Regions from separate parts of the Caproicibacter fermentans genome, predicted to be linked through region 2. Evidence: a T-box and tRNA genes for the amino acid it is inferred to sense, from the RefSeq annotation. Region 2 holds a T-box; the other holds one or more tRNA genes.

Region 1 (8,921 bases), 1.3 Mb from region 2:
ATACGCAGAAGTCCGGCGCTTCCGCCGCCGTTGAACATGCCTCCGCCGCCTCCGTTGCCGCCGGGGCCGCCCGCAAAGCCGTTTGCGCCTCCTTTTTCAAAGCCTCCGCCATCCGTGCTGTCGCGCCCGTCCGCGCGGGACGAAGCATCGCCCGATTGCTCCGTGCCGTTTGTACCGTCAGAAGTTTGGTCCGGCAAAGACGGCGAAGACATAGATATCTGCCCGTCCTGCGCGCCGCCGGAGGTTCCCTCCTCGCCGGGCTGGCCCGGCTGACCGCCGTCATCCGTCATACCCGGAGGGCTTGTCATCTCTCCATTCGTACCGGCAGAACCGGAGCTTCCCCGGTTCTGCCCCGTGATCCGCTGGATTCCGTTATAGCCCAAGGCGAGCTCCAGTTCGGAATTGTTCGTGCTGTTGTCGACATACGGCCGCTCGCTTGCCGGGGTCAGGTCCACCGCCACCGACCAGGACAGCGAAACCACTAGCAGGACAAGCGTTGCCACCGCGAGATGCCAGATTCTCTTTCTCCATTTGATCTTGGTTCCGAAAAAGTAAACGGCATAAAGCGCGGGGAGGATCAGAAACGCCTCCAGTGTTTTTGCGTTATACGCAATTCCCAGAAAAACCATGGAAAGAATCAGGCAGCGAAGCTGTCCCCGGTCGGAAGCCGCCATCATGGCCCACGCGGAAAGCACCATAAAGAAAATCAGCACCGAATCGGTGTTGTTCGTTTTGCTGACAACGATAAAGATCGGTGAAAGGGCCAGCACCAAAGCCGAAATCAGCCCCGCCGCGCTCCCGAAATGACGTTTGACGACATGATAAATGATCGCCGCCGTGGCAACCGCCGCGAGACACTGCGGCAAAATGATGCTCCAGCCGTAAAATCCGAACACTTTGGCAAAAGCCGTTTGCACCCACAGGGAGACAGGAGGCTTGTCCACCGTGATCCACCCCCCCGGGTCCAGAGAGGCGAAGAAGAAGTTTTTCCAGCCGGTCAGCATACTCTTTACGCTGGCCGCGTAAAATTCATTGCCATAGCCGAGGTTCCAGATGTTATAGACGGACAGAAAAGCCGCCAGAAGCAGGATCAGCGACAGCAGAACCGCCTCGCGGTACTTTCGAACAGTTTTCATATTTTCTACCCTTTCCGGTCGATTTCAGGTTTACAATCAAGATGAGTAGGTGCGGCCGCCGTTTGGGTATTTTCACGGTAAATGCCAAGCTTTCTGGCAAGATAGTTCCCAATCAGCATAATTCCGGTCGTCAATATTTTGGCAGTCATGGAATCCATCCCGAAAAAGTCCGTAAAGAGGTTCAGGAACAGAAGATTCAGGACACATCCAACTGCCGCCACCAGATAAATCAGCGCGGCTTCCTTCAAAAAATTCCGGACCGCACTGTTACTTTGATTGACCACGCTGGCATTTCGAAAGGTCAGCAGTCTGCCCAGAATCATATTGACAAAGGTCGAAATGAGATAGGCAACGGTAAAGCCCGCGTTCTGGTCCCACTTCATTGGGTACACAAACAGAAAGAACAGCGCCCATTCCACAACCGTCGCACCGCCGCCGACCACAAGATAGCTGATAAATTGAGTCATGTTTTTAAGATATTTCTTTCTCAGCATCGAGATCCACCTCGCTTTCGCTTTCCTGTAGGGTACCCTATGTTTGTGACGGGGGAATGAATTTATTATGAGGACCCGATGAAAGCGGTCCGGCAATTTTTACCGATGGAAAACGCGTCCGCAATGCGGACGCGCCGATGCCGATCTGGCAATTCATTTGTCATCCCGGGGGACGCAAAGGCAAACGTTCCGCTGCGCGGCAAAACTGCGCCTTCCTCCCACCCCGGCTATGATCCTGTCGTGGGTTTTTGGCTTTGAGGAATTCAAAACAATTTACACATTTTTCATGGAATACTCATTTGAAACGCTGGAATGATATGGTATAATTTATGATGTGAATTGAAAATTGGGGGAACTCTGAATGCGCTTTCAAAAATGCAGAGCCGCGGCTGCCGGCTGTTTCTCGGCCTTTCTTCTCATCTCTTCCATCTCGGGCTTACCGGGATTCCTTCCAGGAGCCGGCGGCTCTTTGACGGCATCGGCTTCCGTACAGGCCGCGGTACCTTTTTCCACAAGCTCGGTCGCCAGAACGGAAGGCGGCGGCGCGAACGGATCCGGACAAGACGACAAAGCCTATCAGGCAATCCGGGAAATCACCTCCAGCGCGGACGTCCCGGGAGGTACGCGGATCACCCTGAATAAATATCTGGCATCAGCGGACGCCCGGCCGGCCTATTCTTTTGTAAAACAGGACTACGGCTACCGGGCCCTGTCGTCGGATTCGGAACGAACCCTTTACGAGTATATCGACAACGCGGCCTATCAGGTGTCCAACCAGTCCGTCAGCGGATACTACCCGGTCGGCCAGATCGTACTGACGGCAAAGCTGGACCAGTCACGGCTGCAGAAAGTATTTCTGGCATATACAAACGATCATCCGGAGGTGTTCTGGCTCACAAACGTATTCTCCTACGGATATGACGGCGATTCATCAATTTTACAGCTTTTTTCCGTTCTCTCCGCCGATGGCTGCCGCGAGGCGGTCAACGCGCTGAACAGCAAGCTGCAGCAGGTAATTCAATCCGTCCCGGCCGGGCTGAGCGAATTTGACCGGGAAGAGGCCCTGTACGACTATCTGACCAAAAACTGCAGCTACAACGACGCCGCAGTAGAAGACACAAGCATCTGGCAGGCGTTTACGGCCTACGGGGCTTTGATGGACGGCCACGTGGTCTGCGAAGGGTACTCCCGCGCAATGGAACTGCTTTCAAGTTATCTGGGACTGCACTGCACGCTGATCCGAGGCTCCAGCAACGGAGTCGGACACATGTGGAACGCCGTCAGCATCGGGGAAAACTGGTATCATCTTGACCTGACGTGGTGCGATGGGAATCAGCCGATCTACAATTATTTCAACGTCACCGACCAGGTCATCCGGCAAACCCATAAAATCTCTCCCGCTTATTCCTCCCTGACGGAGCAGCAGCTTGCCGCGGCGAACTCACAGGTCAATCTGTTTCTTCCCGCCTGCCAGTCGACTGCGGAAAATTACTATGTGGTAAAAGGGATTAAGATCACGGATTTGGGCAATGCCGGTGACAGCACCGTGGTTCAGCAGCTTTCCGCCGACCTTGCCGAATCCGACCCAACGGTTGCATTCTATATTGACGCCGGCCCGAAGTTTACTTCTGTCGTGAACGGGCTGGTCTCCGCATCCCCGTATAAGATGAAAACCTATTTGCAGCAGGCGTGCAGGCAGTCCGGTAAAAGCCCCGAAAACGTTTCTTACGTGGTGGATTCCGCCAATCACGGCCTGGAAATCTGCGTCACCTATTAAGAAAGGACCTTGTTGCAAAACAGCCTCTTACAAAATCCTGCATATAAAATGCGTCTTAATCCGGCTTCGAAGCCGTTTTAAGACGCATTTCTTGTTTTTAGGCTGTTGGTTTGTGCAATTTGCTTGTGCAAATAGAAAAGCTCTTCCGGCCTCATGGTTCTGTAGGAATTCGCATGCACAATATGGTTCTTGTCAAACCGCCGGTCCGCTGCCTTTCAGCCACACATCCCTTCCCGCTTCGCGGCGAGAAGTCCGTCATCCACGGATTCCTCTCCGGTGAAAATCTTTTCCATATGGCTGTCTTTAAATCGAACGCGCCCTTAACCGGATTTGTCTGCAAAGTGTAGATTCAAAGTGCCGTCATTTTACGCTCAACTTCGTTTAGCTGTTTCGCGTCGGTAATATTCAGTTTGTTCTTCAGGGTAAAAGAAGAGGGATAACAGTAGCTGCTATCCCATTCATAATCATATTGACAATTTTCATTCATTTTATCTCTCCGGCACTACCGAATACTTTTTCACCAGCCGTTTGATTTCCTCATCCGGAGTGGTTTTACCGGTAATGCACCTGCGAAGCATATCGCGGTCTTCCTCAGTCAGGGGCATTCCTTCTATTGCCATTGTGCCGTTGATTTCTCCGATCAGTTTCTCCACACGATCCATCGGATTCCCCTCCTTTACCAATATTATTATAGCATTTTCAGAAGAGACGTTTGACAAGCTCCGGCAGGAGGATCATTTCCTGATCGGTACTCCTATGGATCTGATACCGGAAAAGCTGGCGTATTACCTCCGTGACTTTTTGAAACAGCTCCGTCATTTTCCGGTAATCGCAGTCAAACGCCTGTGCGCTTGCTTATCATCTCCGGCCCGGTCACGTTGTAAAGTCCACATGATTACCCGGCAACATGAGCAAGGTATTGAATGAAAACGCGCTGCCACGCTCATATATGAGGCTGAAATCAATCGCTTTATCTATTTTCCTCAATACACGCTCTTTCGGTACCAGATCTTCCATGCGGTAAAAGCCGACTTGTTTCCGACTGTCATTACTTTTTTTCGTTCAACATTTTTATCACCTGTTTATATTTTACCATTTCTCAAGCACTAAAAAAAGACAAAGTACCTGATTTCGATACTTTGTCTTCAGACTGAAAACCCGCATGATTCTAGAAATCATGCGGGTTTTCCCTTGGTGGGAGAGGATGGATTCGGACCATCGAAGCCGTAAGGCAACAGATTTACAGTCTGCCCCATTTGACCGCTCTGGAACTCTCCCATATGTGGAGCCTTGTTGGAAAAAGCAAAGCTCCTTTTTCGCTGAAATTGGAGCTGGCAGACGGACTTGAACCCCCGACCTGCTGATTACAAATCAGCTGCTCTACCAACTGAGCTACGCCAGCATTTTTAAAGCGCTCGATTATAATACCATACCCGGAAACGAATGTCAAGACTTTTTAGGAAATAGGGGCGTTATGTGGGAAATTCAGGTAAGCATTTAGATGTCGATGGCGGAGGGAAAAAGGGGCCGCTTATTTTTTCACAGAATCTTCTAAAAAACTTCAAACGCGGTTCACCGACAAGACATAATTTCCATTCATACTATAAATGTTCCAATCAAAATGTGAAAAGAAGAAAAAATACTGCAGCAGGCCGGCGGTGAAGGACGGAATACCGGACCACAGGCCCGCAGACAAACAGCAAGCGCCTTGCGAAAAGGCTTTACGATATTACTTTTTTCATAATACTTCTCTTTCTTCCGCCGCCCCCCGGTTTCGAGGGGCGGCACCCTTTTGCGAAAACTGCGTTCAGCGCATTAAAGTTTCATTTGGCTGAACAGACGCATCAGGTTTTCCATGGTCAGAGCAAGGTCGTTTGTGCTCCTTTTTTTCGCCTTGCTGAAATCTACCGCCACGCGGTTGATGCTGAACACGGCCGACACCCCCCTGTCATAGACCGGCTGAATGTCGTCGCCGATGTCCCCGACAACCGCGATCAGCCGGACGCCGAGCTTTTTGGTCCGCGCGGCCACACCTGCGACTACTTTGCCGCGCAGGCTTTGGGAATCCAGCCTTCCCTCTCCGCTGAAAACCAGGTCGGCATCCTGTGCGATACGGTCAAAGGCAACGGTATCCAGCACCGTTTCAATCCCCATTTTCAGCTCCGCCCCAAAAAAAGCCGCCATCCCCGCGCCCATGCCTCCGGCCGCGCCCGCGCCCGGAATATCAGCAATGTCGAGCCGCAGCTCGCGCTGAACCGTTTCGGCAAAGCACCGCAATTCCCCGTCCAGCCCGCGCACCATTTCAGGGTCCGCGCCCTTTTGCGGAGCAAACACATAGGCTGCGCCCATTTCCCCGTAAAGCGGATTGTCGATGTCGCACATCGCTGTGATTTCAGCCTCTTTTAGTCTGGGGTCAAGTCCTGAAACGTCGATCCGGCTGACCCGCGACAGCGTTCCGCCCGTCGGGACGAACTCTTTTCCGTCCGCGTTAAAAAACTTAACGCCCGCGCCCGCTGCGGCGCCCGCCCCCGCGTCGTTCGTACAGCTTCCGCCCAGACCGACAATAATTTTTCGGCACCCGCGCGAGGCCGCGTTTCTCATCAGCTGACCCACCCCGAAGGTGGTCGCCAGATCCGGCCTGCGCCGTCCCTCCGAAAGGGCGAAGCCCGCGCAGGCCGCCATCTCGATCACCGCCGTGCCGCCGGGCAGAAGGCCGTAAAAGCTTTCCATTTCTTCTCCGAAAGGCCCGCTGACCCTGCAGAAAACCTTTTCACCGCCCGCCGCAGCCAGAAAAGCGTCCACGCTGCCTTCTCCGCCGTCCGCAACGGGAATGGAGACGATTTCGGCATCGGAGTAAAATCGTCCGATCTGCTCCGCCATAATCCGGCAGACCTCCGCGGAACTCATCGTGCCTTTAAAGGAATCCGGAATCAAAACAAACTTTTTCATTGCAATCCACACCTTTTCAATCAGGATCCCCGCCTGAAAGCGGAGTATGCTTCCATTTTATCCTGACGCGGCGGAATCGTATATGTTACGGGCGACAGAATCCGGCCCGGTTTTCTGTTCTCAAAAACAGACCCTTGTCAGTTTCGCTATGTGCTCTCCTCCGGATGCAGCTCGCGGTAAAACAGCACCGCAAGGTAGAAGAGCGCGGCGTCCGGCATGGTTCGCGCGTCCAGTCCCGTTTCTTCGACGAGCTTTTTCAGCCGGTACTGAAGCGTGTTTTTGTGCATAAAAAGCTCCTCTGCAGCCTTTGAGATGGAGTCGTTCGCGCGGAAAAAAACCTCCAGGAGACGCACCCATTCTTTGACTTCCTCGTCCCCGCAGCCGCGGAAGATTCTGCGGATATACTCTTCCTTGCGCGCGTCGGAAATCTCGTTCAAAAAAATATCGACCGTTACTTCGTCATACAGCCGCAGTCTTGAACCCCGGCGGGACCGTGCCGCGCGGAGCGCTTTCTCGGCTTGCCGGCAAGCGGCATAAACAGAAGAAAAGCCGGCTTGGCTGCCATCGATGCCCGCGAAAAACGGAATTTCGAATTCCTCCTCCGCCTCTCTTTGAACAGCTGCGGCAAGCCGCTTCATCTGTTCGTCCGTCCTGCGCGACGCGATGCAGAACATTTTGTCGCCGCTGCGCAGCACCAGACAACCCTGCTCCCTTTTCAGCCGCCCCCTGACGGCCTTTTCCATCTGCTCCGCCAAACGCCGTCCCTCCGCGGTTTCATCGCAGTCCGTCATTCCCTCCGGCGACAAGATGAACACCCGGCGCGCCTTTTCAACATCAATCCCGATGGATTTTCCGCGCTCCGGAAAAGACGGGTCCTGCTCCGCGTTCTCCGTAAAGATCCATTCCTCCAGAAAACGGTTCCGGATGGTCTCGTCCCGTAATTTCTGTTCCTTCAGGTAACTGTCCAGCAACAGAATCTCCGTCATCTTCTTGATGATTTCACCGTATTTTGCCACTTCCGCCCGTTTTCCGGTTATCCCAACAACCCCGACGATCGTATTTTGAAACAAAATCGGGAAGTTCACTCCCTCCCGCGCCCCCGCGTACTCATTGTCGTTCTCCACGTTCATCCGGTCGAGATTCCGTTCCACGATCTGGCTTGCGCCCTCGTGGAACTGCCCGATCCGCTTCGGGTCCGTGCTTGCGATGATTGTGCCCCTGTCGTTCATCATATTGACGGGATAATCGATAATCCCGCTCATTTCCGTGACAATCCGCATCGCGTCCTGATGTGAAATCCGCATAAGACAGGCTCTCCTCCCCGCTGTATCTGATCCGCTGCTTCTATTATATCCCCCCCAAGCGCCGCGTACAAGCCCGCGGCGGAGACCCGCGATTCTTGACAAATGAAACCGAATCGGCTAGGATATGGGTTAAGGATATGCAGAAATTACTGGAATAACAAAATGGAAATCGGGGGGTTCAAATGGGAAAAATACCGAGTCTGGAAGAGGCGCAGAAGCTGCTGGAGGAATACAACAAAGATCCGTTCCACCTGCATCACGGAAAAGTGGTTTCCGGCGTGATGGGATATTTTGCACAGGAATACGACCCGGAAAACGTGGAATTCTGGAAAGCGGTCGGCCTGCTGCACGACCTGGACTTTGAGCAGTTCCCGGAACAGCACTGCATCAAAGAACAGGAAATCATGCGGGAACGCGGGATCGACGAAAAGCTGATCCACGCAGTAGTCAGCCACGGCTACGGCCTGACGGTCGACGTCAAGCCGGAACACATCATGGAAAAAATCCTGTTTGCCACCGACGAATTAACCGGGCTGATCGGCGCCGTCGCGCTGATGCATCCCTCCAAAAGCGTTTCGGACATGCAGTTAAAATCCGTGAAAAAGAAATTCAAGACTCCCGCCTTTGCCGCGGGCTGTTCCCGGGACGTCATTCTGAAGGGCGCGGACATGCTCGGCTGGAGCCTCGACGACCTGATGAGCCGCACCATCGACGCGATGAAGAGTTTAGTCGGCACGATGGAAATTTAGACAAATCGTAGCTTCCGGAGCCATACCGTTCGATAACAATCTGAACAGTTAACCCCCGGCGAAGCCCTGTTTTACCGGCAGCGCCTCAAGGCGCTTTGAGCTTTCTTACGCTTGCAACGGTACTTCTCACCCCCTGCCCCCTCCCTGCCATAGCACCTCCCATTTCATGGAGGCTGCCTTGCTTTCGCTTCGAAATTAGAATGGGAGGGGTTTGGGGTAGGTTCGATGCGCATTTTCTGCTCAACGCTAAAGCTCTTCTGAACCCCCCGGCATAGCCGGGGGGTTTAAAGGGCATAAAAAAACAGGGTTCAATGAGTTTGCACTCATTCAACCCTGTTTCCTTTTCAGGTCATTAAAAATTTGTAAACCGTCTCTGTATCCGTACGCAAAATACGTTCTTCGTCCAATTCCTTCCGGGATGGGTCAGAACCGAAATGACTCAGCATGCCGACCTCAGGATTCCTCCCGCTTCTGTTTTGCTTTATTCCTTAAACTCAAACAGGTCGCCCAGC
Region 2 (8,921 bases):
TAAGCCGCAGGATGCGCCGGCGGCGGACGCTTCTTTACAGGACGAAAAAGCCGGAGGGGAGGAAACAAAAGATGGCGAAGCTGATTGACGGCAAGGCAATTTCTGCGCAAATCAAAGCGGAAACAGCTTTGGAAGTTCAGGAATTGAAGGACAAGGGCATTATTCCCGGTCTGGCGGTGGTTCTGGTTGGCAATGATCCGGCCTCCCAGACTTATGTAAATCTGAAAGAAAAGGCCTGCGCTGCGGCTGGAATTTATTCAGAGAAATACGCATTGCCCGCAAATACCCACCAGGACGATCTTTTTGATTTGGTAAACCGGCTGAATCACAAAAAAGAGATTCACGGCATTTTGGTACAGCTGCCTCTTCCCGATGGTTTGGATGAAGAATCCGTCATTGAGACGATTGATCCCTGGAAAGATGTCGACGCATTTCATCCTTCCAACGTCGGAAGAATTATGATTGGTAATTATCGTTTTCTACCGTGCACACCTGCGGGAATCATGGAAATGCTGCATCGTGAGAAAATTTCTGTTGCCGGTAAAAAATGTGTGGTTGTGGGACGGAGCAATATTGTCGGCAAGCCAATGGCAATGCTTTTGCTGCACGACAACGGAACCGTTACCATTTGCCACAGCAAAACAAAAGATCTCGAGGAAATCTGCCGCTGCGCCGATGTTCTGGTTGCCGCCGTCGGCAAGCCGAAATTTATTACCGCCGATATGGTAAAGCCGGGCGCATGTGTGGTCGATGTGGGAATGGATCGTGATGAAAACGGCAAGCTTTGCGGAGACGTTGATTTTGAGCCGGTCAGCAGACTAGCTTCCTACATCACGCCGGTTCCAGGCGGAGTCGGTCCCATGACAATCGCGATGCTTCTTCGGAATACGGTTACGGCCGCAAAAATCCAAAACGCGATTCCGGACCGCCAGAAAGTCTGCTGACTGTATGGGCAGCCTCTTAAACTCAGTCCGTTCTCCAAAGGATCTGCAGCAGCTGACGCCGGAGCAGTTGCCTCAATTATGCGCAGAGATCCGTGAAAAAATAATTCAGACCGTCTCCACTAACGGAGGACATCTGGCATCAAATCTCGGGGTTGTGGAACTCACGGTTGCGCTGCACCGGGTTTTTCATTCACCGGAGGACAAAATTGTCTGGGATGTCGGACATCAGGCTTACACACATAAAATGCTGACCGGAAGACTGGACCGGATCGGGACGATACGGACACGCGGAGGACTTTCCGGGTTTCCCAATCGTCAGGAAAGCCCTCATGATCCATTGACTTCCGGGCACAGCAGCACTTCCATATCGGCGGCACTGGGCATCTTCAAAGCAAAGGAACTAAAGGGTGACGCGGGCCACGTCGTCGCTGTAATCGGGGACGGCGCGCTGACCGGCGGTCTTGCTTATGAAGGGATGAATAACGCGGGCCGGCTTCACAAAAATTTTATTGTTATTTTAAACGACAATAAAATGTCAATATCCCGCAATGTCGGATCCATGGCGCGCTATCTCGCGCGAATTCGTACAAAGCCGTCCTATTTTAGAATCAAAGGTAATATTGAAAATACTCTTGATCATATTCCGGGAGTAGGAAGACCATTTCGGCATGCCTTGACGAAATCAAAATCCATTCTGAAACAACTTCTGTATAACAGCACGATCTTTGAGGATATGGGTTTTTACTATTACGGTCCGTTTGACGGACACGACACGGAAAAGCTGATGGAAGTCTTTCAAAATGTCAAAAGTATTCCGCACCCCGTTTTGATTCACGTTCTAACACGGAAGGGAAAGGGATATTCCTATGCGGAGGAAAATCCCAAAGCCTTTCACGGGGTTTCCTGCTTTAATGTCGAGACCGGGAAAGCGGTAACGGCTGCGGGCAGTTTTTCCTCGGTTTTTGGCAGCAAACTCTGTTCTCTTGCCTCTGAGGATGAAAGAATCTGTGCCATAACGGCCGCAATGCAGGAAGGCACGGGTTTATCAGTCTTTTCGCAAAAGTACCCGGAGCGTTTTTTCGATACCGGTATCGCGGAAGAACACGCCGTTACGTTCGCGGGCGGGCTCGCCTGCGGAGGAATGCTTCCTGTGTTTGCGGTTTACTCCTCGTTCCTGCAAAGGGGATACGATCAGCTGATTCATGATGTTTCCCTGCAAAGGACAAAAATCGTTCTTGCGGTTGACCGTGCCGGAATTGTCGGGGAAGACGGTGAAACACATCAGGGAATTTTTGACGCTGCTTTTCTGAAAACGATTCCTGGTATCACTATTTACTCTCCTTCCTATTATGATGAGCTTCAAAGCAGCATGAGACAAGCCCTTTACGATTGCGATGGACTGGCTGCGGTTCGTTATCCCCGTGGAGAACAGCTTTTTCGACCGTTTGATTTTCATGGGAGTCGTAAAGCCTATTGCCTTTACGGCAATGAATCCGCTGACATTGCACTCATTACTTATGGCAGGCTCTTTTCAAACGCATGTCAGGCGCTGTCCCTTTTGAAAGAAAGAGGGATTGAGGCCAGAATTATAAAGCTGAACCGGATCTTCCCAATCGACCGGGAAGCCATCCGGGAGGCACTGAAAGCAAAGGCTGTTTTTTTCTTTGAAGAAGGAATTGCACAGGGCGGCATCGGTGAACATTTTTCTTTTCTTTTGAACCAGGCCGCTTATCAAGGCAAGTTTTATCTCCGTGCGATCAACGGTTTTGTGCCGCATGAAACGATGATGCAGGCTTTGGAACAGCTTGGGCTCAGCGCCGGAGAAATGGCAGAATTGATTGTATCGGAGTGCTCGGATTGATTGAGAAAAAAAGGCTTGACTGCCTGATTTTTGACCAGGGCTATACGGAAAGCAGGGAAAAGGCCAAAGCGGTCATTATGGCCGGAAAAGTGTATGTAAACGGACAGAAACAGGATAAGGCCGGGACGATGTTGCCGCAGGACGTTCAAATTGAGGTTCGCGGCGACCGGCTGCCCTACGTAAGCCGTGGCGGTTTGAAGCTGGAAAAAGCTCTTGCATCTTTTCCGATTGATCTGAAAAATAAAGTGGTAATGGATATCGGCGCTTCAACCGGCGGTTTCACAGACTGCATGCTTCAGAACGGAGCAAAAAAGGTATATTCCATAGATGTCGGGTACGGTCAGTTGGCGTGGAAGCTGCGTACCGATTCCCGCGTGGTCAATCTTGAGAGAACCAATGTGCGTTATCTGACCGAAGAACAGATTCCGGAACCAATCGATTTTTTCAGCGTGGACGTATCTTTTATTTCTCTGCGTTTGGTTTTGCCGGTAGCTCACCGGTTTCTGGCGGCAAACGGCCAGGCCGTTTGCCTGATTAAGCCTCAGTTTGAGGCCGGCCGGGAGAAGGTAGGAAAAAAAGGAGTCGTCCGGGATAAAAGGGTACATGTTCAGGTAATTGAGCGAGTGATCAGCTTTGTGAAGGAAATCGGATTTTCTGTTCTTGGCCTGACTTTTTCGCCTGTTAAGGGGCCGGAAGGAAATATAGAATACCTGTTATCCCTTCAAAAATCCGATCTGCCCTCGGACTTTGCGCCGGATATCGCTTTATTGGTCGAAGAATCCCACCGGGAGCTGAATGGCGGTGAATCAAAATGAATGTCGCGGTGATTCCAAACCTGAGCAAAGATCATGCCGGACGCCATACGCAGAAACTCATTCAAAAACTGCGGGAACTTGACATGAATGTGCTGATGAAAGCGGAACTCCAACCAACCTTTCAGAATGCGGAAGCCGTTTTTTTCAATAACATGGCTGAGATGGTTCGGTCCTGTGATCTCATCATTGCCGTCGGCGGGGACGGCACCATCATTCACTGTGCCAGAAACGCCGCAGTCGCCGGAAAACCGATTCTCGGAATGAATACCGGAAGGCTTGGGTTTATCGCCGGTTTAGAGACTGATGAGCTGGACAGCCTGATGAAACTCAAAAATGGGAATTACTGCGTTGAGGAACGAATGATGCTGGAAATCCGGGTGAATGACAATGGTACGCCCAAGGTTTTTACAGCATTAAACGATGCCGTTGTCGCACGGGGAGCACTTTCGCGGATTCTTGATTTAAAGGTCAGACTGGACGATGCCAGAGTATGCGATTACCGCTCCGACGGTTTGATTATCGCGACGCCGACCGGTTCCACGGCGTACTCATTATCCGCAGGGGGACCGATTATCGACCCGGAACTGAGCTGCATTCTTCTTTCTCCTATCTGCCCGCACTCTTTGCTGAGCAGACCGGTGGTTTTTGGTCCGGGTGCAAAACTGTGCGTTCAGGCTCATTCCGACTACGAGAGTGAAATAATCCTTACGATCGACGGTGAGATATTTATCAAAATTCCGGACGGCACCAAAATCGAATTTTCCAAAGCGCCCGGCACCGTTAAAATAATAAAATTGAAAGACAGTAATTTTTACGAGATCGTAACCGATAAACTTGGAGAGAGGAGAAATGAGCATGAAAGAACGACGGCATGCGAAAATACTGGAATTAATCGGGAAATATTCCATTGATACGCAGGAGGAATTACTTCGCCGTTTACGCGATGAAGGCTATGAGGTGACACAAGCTACAGTTTCCCGCGACATTAAGGAGCTTCGTCTGATCAAAACGCTGACGGCAGGCGGCAAATACAGATATACGGTTGGGCAGGAGGAAGCGAAAGATTACACCACAAAATTCTATTCGCTTTTTTCCGACGCTGCTTTGTCGGTGAGATTTGCACAGAATATGATTGCCATAAAGTGCCTGACCGGAATGGCCAACGCTGTCTGTGCCGCAATGGACACCCTTCACTGGGAGAATATTGTTGGCACCCTCTCAGGGGACGATACCATTTTTATTCTGATGAGCGATGAGAACGCTGCGGAAGGGCTGTCTGCGGATCTGAAAAAATTTATCAGGTGATTGCCATGCTGACACAGCTTTATATTGAAAACATTGCCGTGATTGAAAAGGCGCGAATCGAATTCGGCGCCGGCTTTAATGTTCTGACCGGTGAAACCGGAGCGGGTAAATCCATTGTCATTGATTCCATCAATGCGGTCCTGGGAGAAAGGACTTCCCGGGAATTGATCCGCACGGGCGCAGACCACGCCCTGGTTTCTGCCGTATTCGAACTGAAAGACGGATCCGCGGTGCAAAAGCTGGAGGAATCGGGCTATTCTGTGGAAGAAGACGGAACTTTGATACTCCAGCGTGAAATCTCATCTGACGGCAAGTCTTCCTGCCGAATTAACGCGCGTCCCGCCACGGTTTCCGCCCTTAAGGGGATCGGCAGTATGCTGATTAACATCCATGGTCAGCACGAAAGCTACGGCTTGCTGTCGCCTGAATTACATATCGCTTATCTGGACAGCATGGGGCTGCCTGAAGCGCTTTTGAAACGCTACCGGGAGGCTTTCCATTCCATGCAGAATATGAAGGCAAGCCTGGATTCCAGTAAAATGGACCAGTCACAAAAAGCGCGGCAAATCGACCTTCTGACTTATCAGATCAATGAGCTAGAATCGGCGAACCTTCATCCGGGCGAGCAGGAAGACCTGAACCGTCAAAAGAATCTGTATCGGAATTCAGAGCGCGTTGCGCAGGCAATTTCACAGGCAAAGACCGCATTGAGCGGGGATGAGGAGACCGCCGGGGCGGTTTCGGCCGTATCGGATGCTGCCGATGCGCTGAACACCGCGGAAAACTATCTTCCCGAACTGCACGGTCTGGCGGAACGGCTGCAGGCGATTTCTTATGATCTGGAAGACTGCAGCGATGAAATGCGGAATTTTTCATCTCTGTTGGAGTATGATCCCTCGGAGCTGGACGAAATTGAGGCCCGGTTGGATTTAATTTACCGTTTGAGCTTAAAATACGGCGGTTCCGTCGATGAAATGCTGGAATACCTCGAAAAATGCAGGCAGGAGCTGAACGCAATCCAGCTTTCGGATGAAAACGCGGAGAAATTTAGAAAAGAATATCAGAAGTACCGGTTACAGGCGGAATCCCTGGCAACGGAACTGTCCGAATGGCGCGCCGGCGCGGCGGACCTTTTTACCCAAAAGGTGAAAGAGGAACTTCGTTTTCTGAACATGCCGAACGTATTGTTTGAAATCCGGCGGGAACAAGTCCCGATGAATGAAACGGGCTGCGATCGGATTGAATTCTATCTCTCAACGAATGCGGGAGAACCGGCGAAACCGATTGCAAAGGTGGCGTCGGGCGGCGAACTTTCGCGAATCATGCTTGCCATCAAAACGGTCCTTGCCGGCAGGGACGATATCGGCACCTTGATCTTTGATGAAGTGGACACAGGCGTCAGCGGCAGCGCGGCACAAAAGGTCGGGTTAAAGCTCCGGGAGGTATCGGGAAACCGCCAGGTTATTTGCGTGACGCACCTGGCCCAAATCGCCGCGCTTGCGGATACCCATTTCTTGATCCGGAAACAGGTTCGCAATCAGCGTACCTTCACCCAGGTTGACCGTTTGGACCGGGAAGGCAGACGGCAGGAACTTGCGCGTATTATGGGCGGAGAACAAATCACCCCGTTGATGCTGCAGAATGCCGAGGAAATGCTGCGCATGGCGCAAAACGATTCTTCGGGGTCTTGACAGGCACCTGAAAACATCTTATAATTTCCTTTGAACAGCTGAGAAGGGAAGAAGTAATCCGAAGCAAGAGTTCAGAGAGCCTGCGTTGGGTGCGAGCAGGTACGATCGCCGGATGAAATACATCCCGGAGCCGCCGAATTGAAATGCTAGTAGGTTCGGCCGTGAAAACGCACGTTACAGCGCGTGGGTATGGACTGTACCCGTAAGGCCGCTTCCGTGAGGAAGACGGTAAACTGAGGTGGTACCGCGGAATTTTCCGCCCTCTGCAAAAAATTGCAGGGGGCTTTTTGATTGTCCCCTGATAAAATGGAGGAACTCAAAATGGGTGTTTTTGAAATTTTGGAAGAACGAGGTCTGATTGCGCAGACAACGGACAGGGAAAAAGTCCGCCATTTGCTCAATGAAGAAAAAACCGCGTTCTATGTCGGGTTCGATCCGACTGCGGACAGCCTGCACGTAGGCCATTTTATTCCGATCATGGTCATGGCGCATTTGCAGCGCGCCGGGCACACTCCAATCGCGTTGTTTGGCGGGGGAACCGGCATGGTTGGCGACCCGTCCGGAAAAACGGATATGCGTAAAATGCTGACGGAAGAAGAGATCGCGCACAACATCTCATGCTTTCAGAAGCAGATGTCAAGGCTGATTGATTTTTCCGATGACAAGGCAATTATGGCAAACAATGCCGACTGGCTCACAAACCTGAATTATATCAATTTCCTTCGGGATATCGGCGTCTGCTTCTCCGTAAACCGCATGCTGAGCGCAGAATGCTATAAGCAAAGACTGGAACGCGGACTGTCCTTTTTTGAAATGAACTATATGATTATGCAGAGTTATGATTTTCTGGAGCTGAACCGCCGTTACGGCTGCAGGCTTCAGTTGGGCGGGGACGACCAGTGGAGCAATATTATCGGCGGCGTAGAGCTAATCCGCCGGAAGGAAAACCGGGAAGCTTATGGCATTACCGTTACCCTGCTGACAAACAGCGAAGGCAAAAAGATGGGTAAAACGGAAAGAGGCGCCGTGTGGCTGGATCCTCAGAAAACTTCTCCGTTTGAATTCTATCAGTACTGGAGAAACGTCGGGGACGCCGATGTGCTGAAATGCCTGAAAATACTGACCTTTGTCCCGATGGAGCAGATCAATGAATTCGCCTCGCTTTCAGGGGAAAAGCTAAATCCCGCAAAGGAGCTTCTGGCTTTTGAGGTAACAAAACAGATTCATGGCGAGGAGGAAGCGATTAAAGCAAGAGACGGGGCACAGGCTCTGTTTGGAAGCAGTTCCGATACGGAGCATATGCCGACCACGGAAATCTCATCTTCCGACCTTTCGAACGGAACCATCGGAGTTCTGGATCTGCTGATCAAGGCAAAACTTGCTTCGTCACGCGGCGAAGCAAGAAGGCTGGTCGTTCAGGGAGGTATCTCCGTTGATGGCGAAAAGGTGTCGGACCCAGCGTCCGTTTATTCAAAAGACGACTTTCAGGAAAATGAAAAATCTTGTCTGATTCTTAAAAAAGGCAAAAAAGTCTACCATAAAATTGTTTTGACACACTAAGCCGAGCCTGTTTGGAATGCTTCCAAACAGGCTTTTTCATCTTCACATGAAAGCACTCTTTTGCATTTGATTCGAAAAAAAGCTGCAAAAACAGGGAAAACCTCTGGAAACGTGTCAGATTTTGTGCATTAAAATGAAATCGCTCTTTCAATTCGAAAAAGATTGACACGGCTTTTGAAAAAGCATAAAATTATAGATATAAGTCTGAAAAGAGATACCTGACAAAAACAAGTCCCATACTTTGTGGTTGTTTTGGGGGGGGTGATGACGGCACACATGGAAAAAAATGACATGATCCGCGTTTTGAACGAAAATCATACCGACTTTTTAAGCCTTCAGTTTACCGATATTCCAGGATCTTTTAAAAATGTGACCATTTCCGCCGATCAGATCGAAAAGGCTTTCAATAATAAATGCATGTTCGACGGTTCTTCCATGGAGGGTTTTGTTCGAATTCAGGAATCGGACATGTATTTGCATCCCGACCCGGACACTTTTCTGATTTACCCATGGAACACGCAAAGCGGTCAAGCCGCACGGCTGATTTGTGAAATTGCCCTGCCTGACGGGACTCCATATGCGGGGGATCCCAGGCACGTGCTGAAACGCGCGTTGAAAAAGGCCGCCGATCAGGGTTTTACTTTTTTTGTCGGAACGGAGTGTGAATTCTATCTGTTCCAGACGGACGAATTAGGTCACCCGACAACCGAAACAAATGATACCGCCGGATATTTCGATCTTGGCC

The links. The T-box of region 2 lies ahead of tyrS (tyrosine--tRNA ligase). A T-box ahead of a tRNA ligase gene usually reads a tRNA of that ligase, here a tRNA-Tyr.
Region 1: it has a tRNA-Tyr gene. The T-box ahead of tyrS (tyrosine--tRNA ligase) is inferred to sense a tRNA for this amino acid. The anticodon was not compared.

The regions. Positions count from the first base shown of each region.
Region 1 is NZ_CP060286.1:3,132,386-3,141,306, reverse strand. Features, by position in the region: gene HCR03_RS15640 (glycosyltransferase family 39 protein) at 1-1,136, opposite strand, end outside; gene HCR03_RS15635 (GtrA family protein) at 1,142-1,630, opposite strand; gene HCR03_RS15630 (transglutaminase domain-containing protein) at 2,100-3,407, shown strand; gene HCR03_RS15625 (hypothetical protein) at 3,896-4,069, opposite strand; tRNA gene HCR03_RS15620 (tRNA-Tyr) at 4,600-4,685, opposite strand; tRNA gene HCR03_RS15615 (tRNA-Thr) at 4,734-4,809, opposite strand; gene HCR03_RS15610 (glycerate kinase family protein) at 5,223-6,356, opposite strand; gene HCR03_RS15605 (CdaR family transcriptional regulator) at 6,503-7,660, opposite strand; gene HCR03_RS15600 (hydrolase) at 7,843-8,409, shown strand; gene HCR03_RS15595 (alpha/beta hydrolase) at 8,891-8,921, opposite strand, start outside.
Region 2 is NZ_CP060286.1:480,726-489,646, forward strand. Features, by position in the region: gene lgt (prolipoprotein diacylglyceryl transferase) at 1-88, shown strand, start outside; gene folD (bifunctional methylenetetrahydrofolate dehydrogenase/methenyltetrahydrofolate cyclohydrolase FolD) at 72-944, shown strand; gene dxs (1-deoxy-D-xylulose-5-phosphate synthase) at 949-2,805, shown strand; gene HCR03_RS02365 (TlyA family RNA methyltransferase) at 2,802-3,620, shown strand; gene HCR03_RS02370 (NAD(+)/NADH kinase) at 3,617-4,531, shown strand; gene argR (arginine repressor) at 4,476-4,925, shown strand; gene recN (DNA repair protein RecN) at 4,931-6,616, shown strand; T-box leader at 6,648-6,883, shown strand; gene tyrS (tyrosine--tRNA ligase) at 6,938-8,176, shown strand; gene glnA (type I glutamate--ammonia ligase) at 8,453-8,921, shown strand, end outside.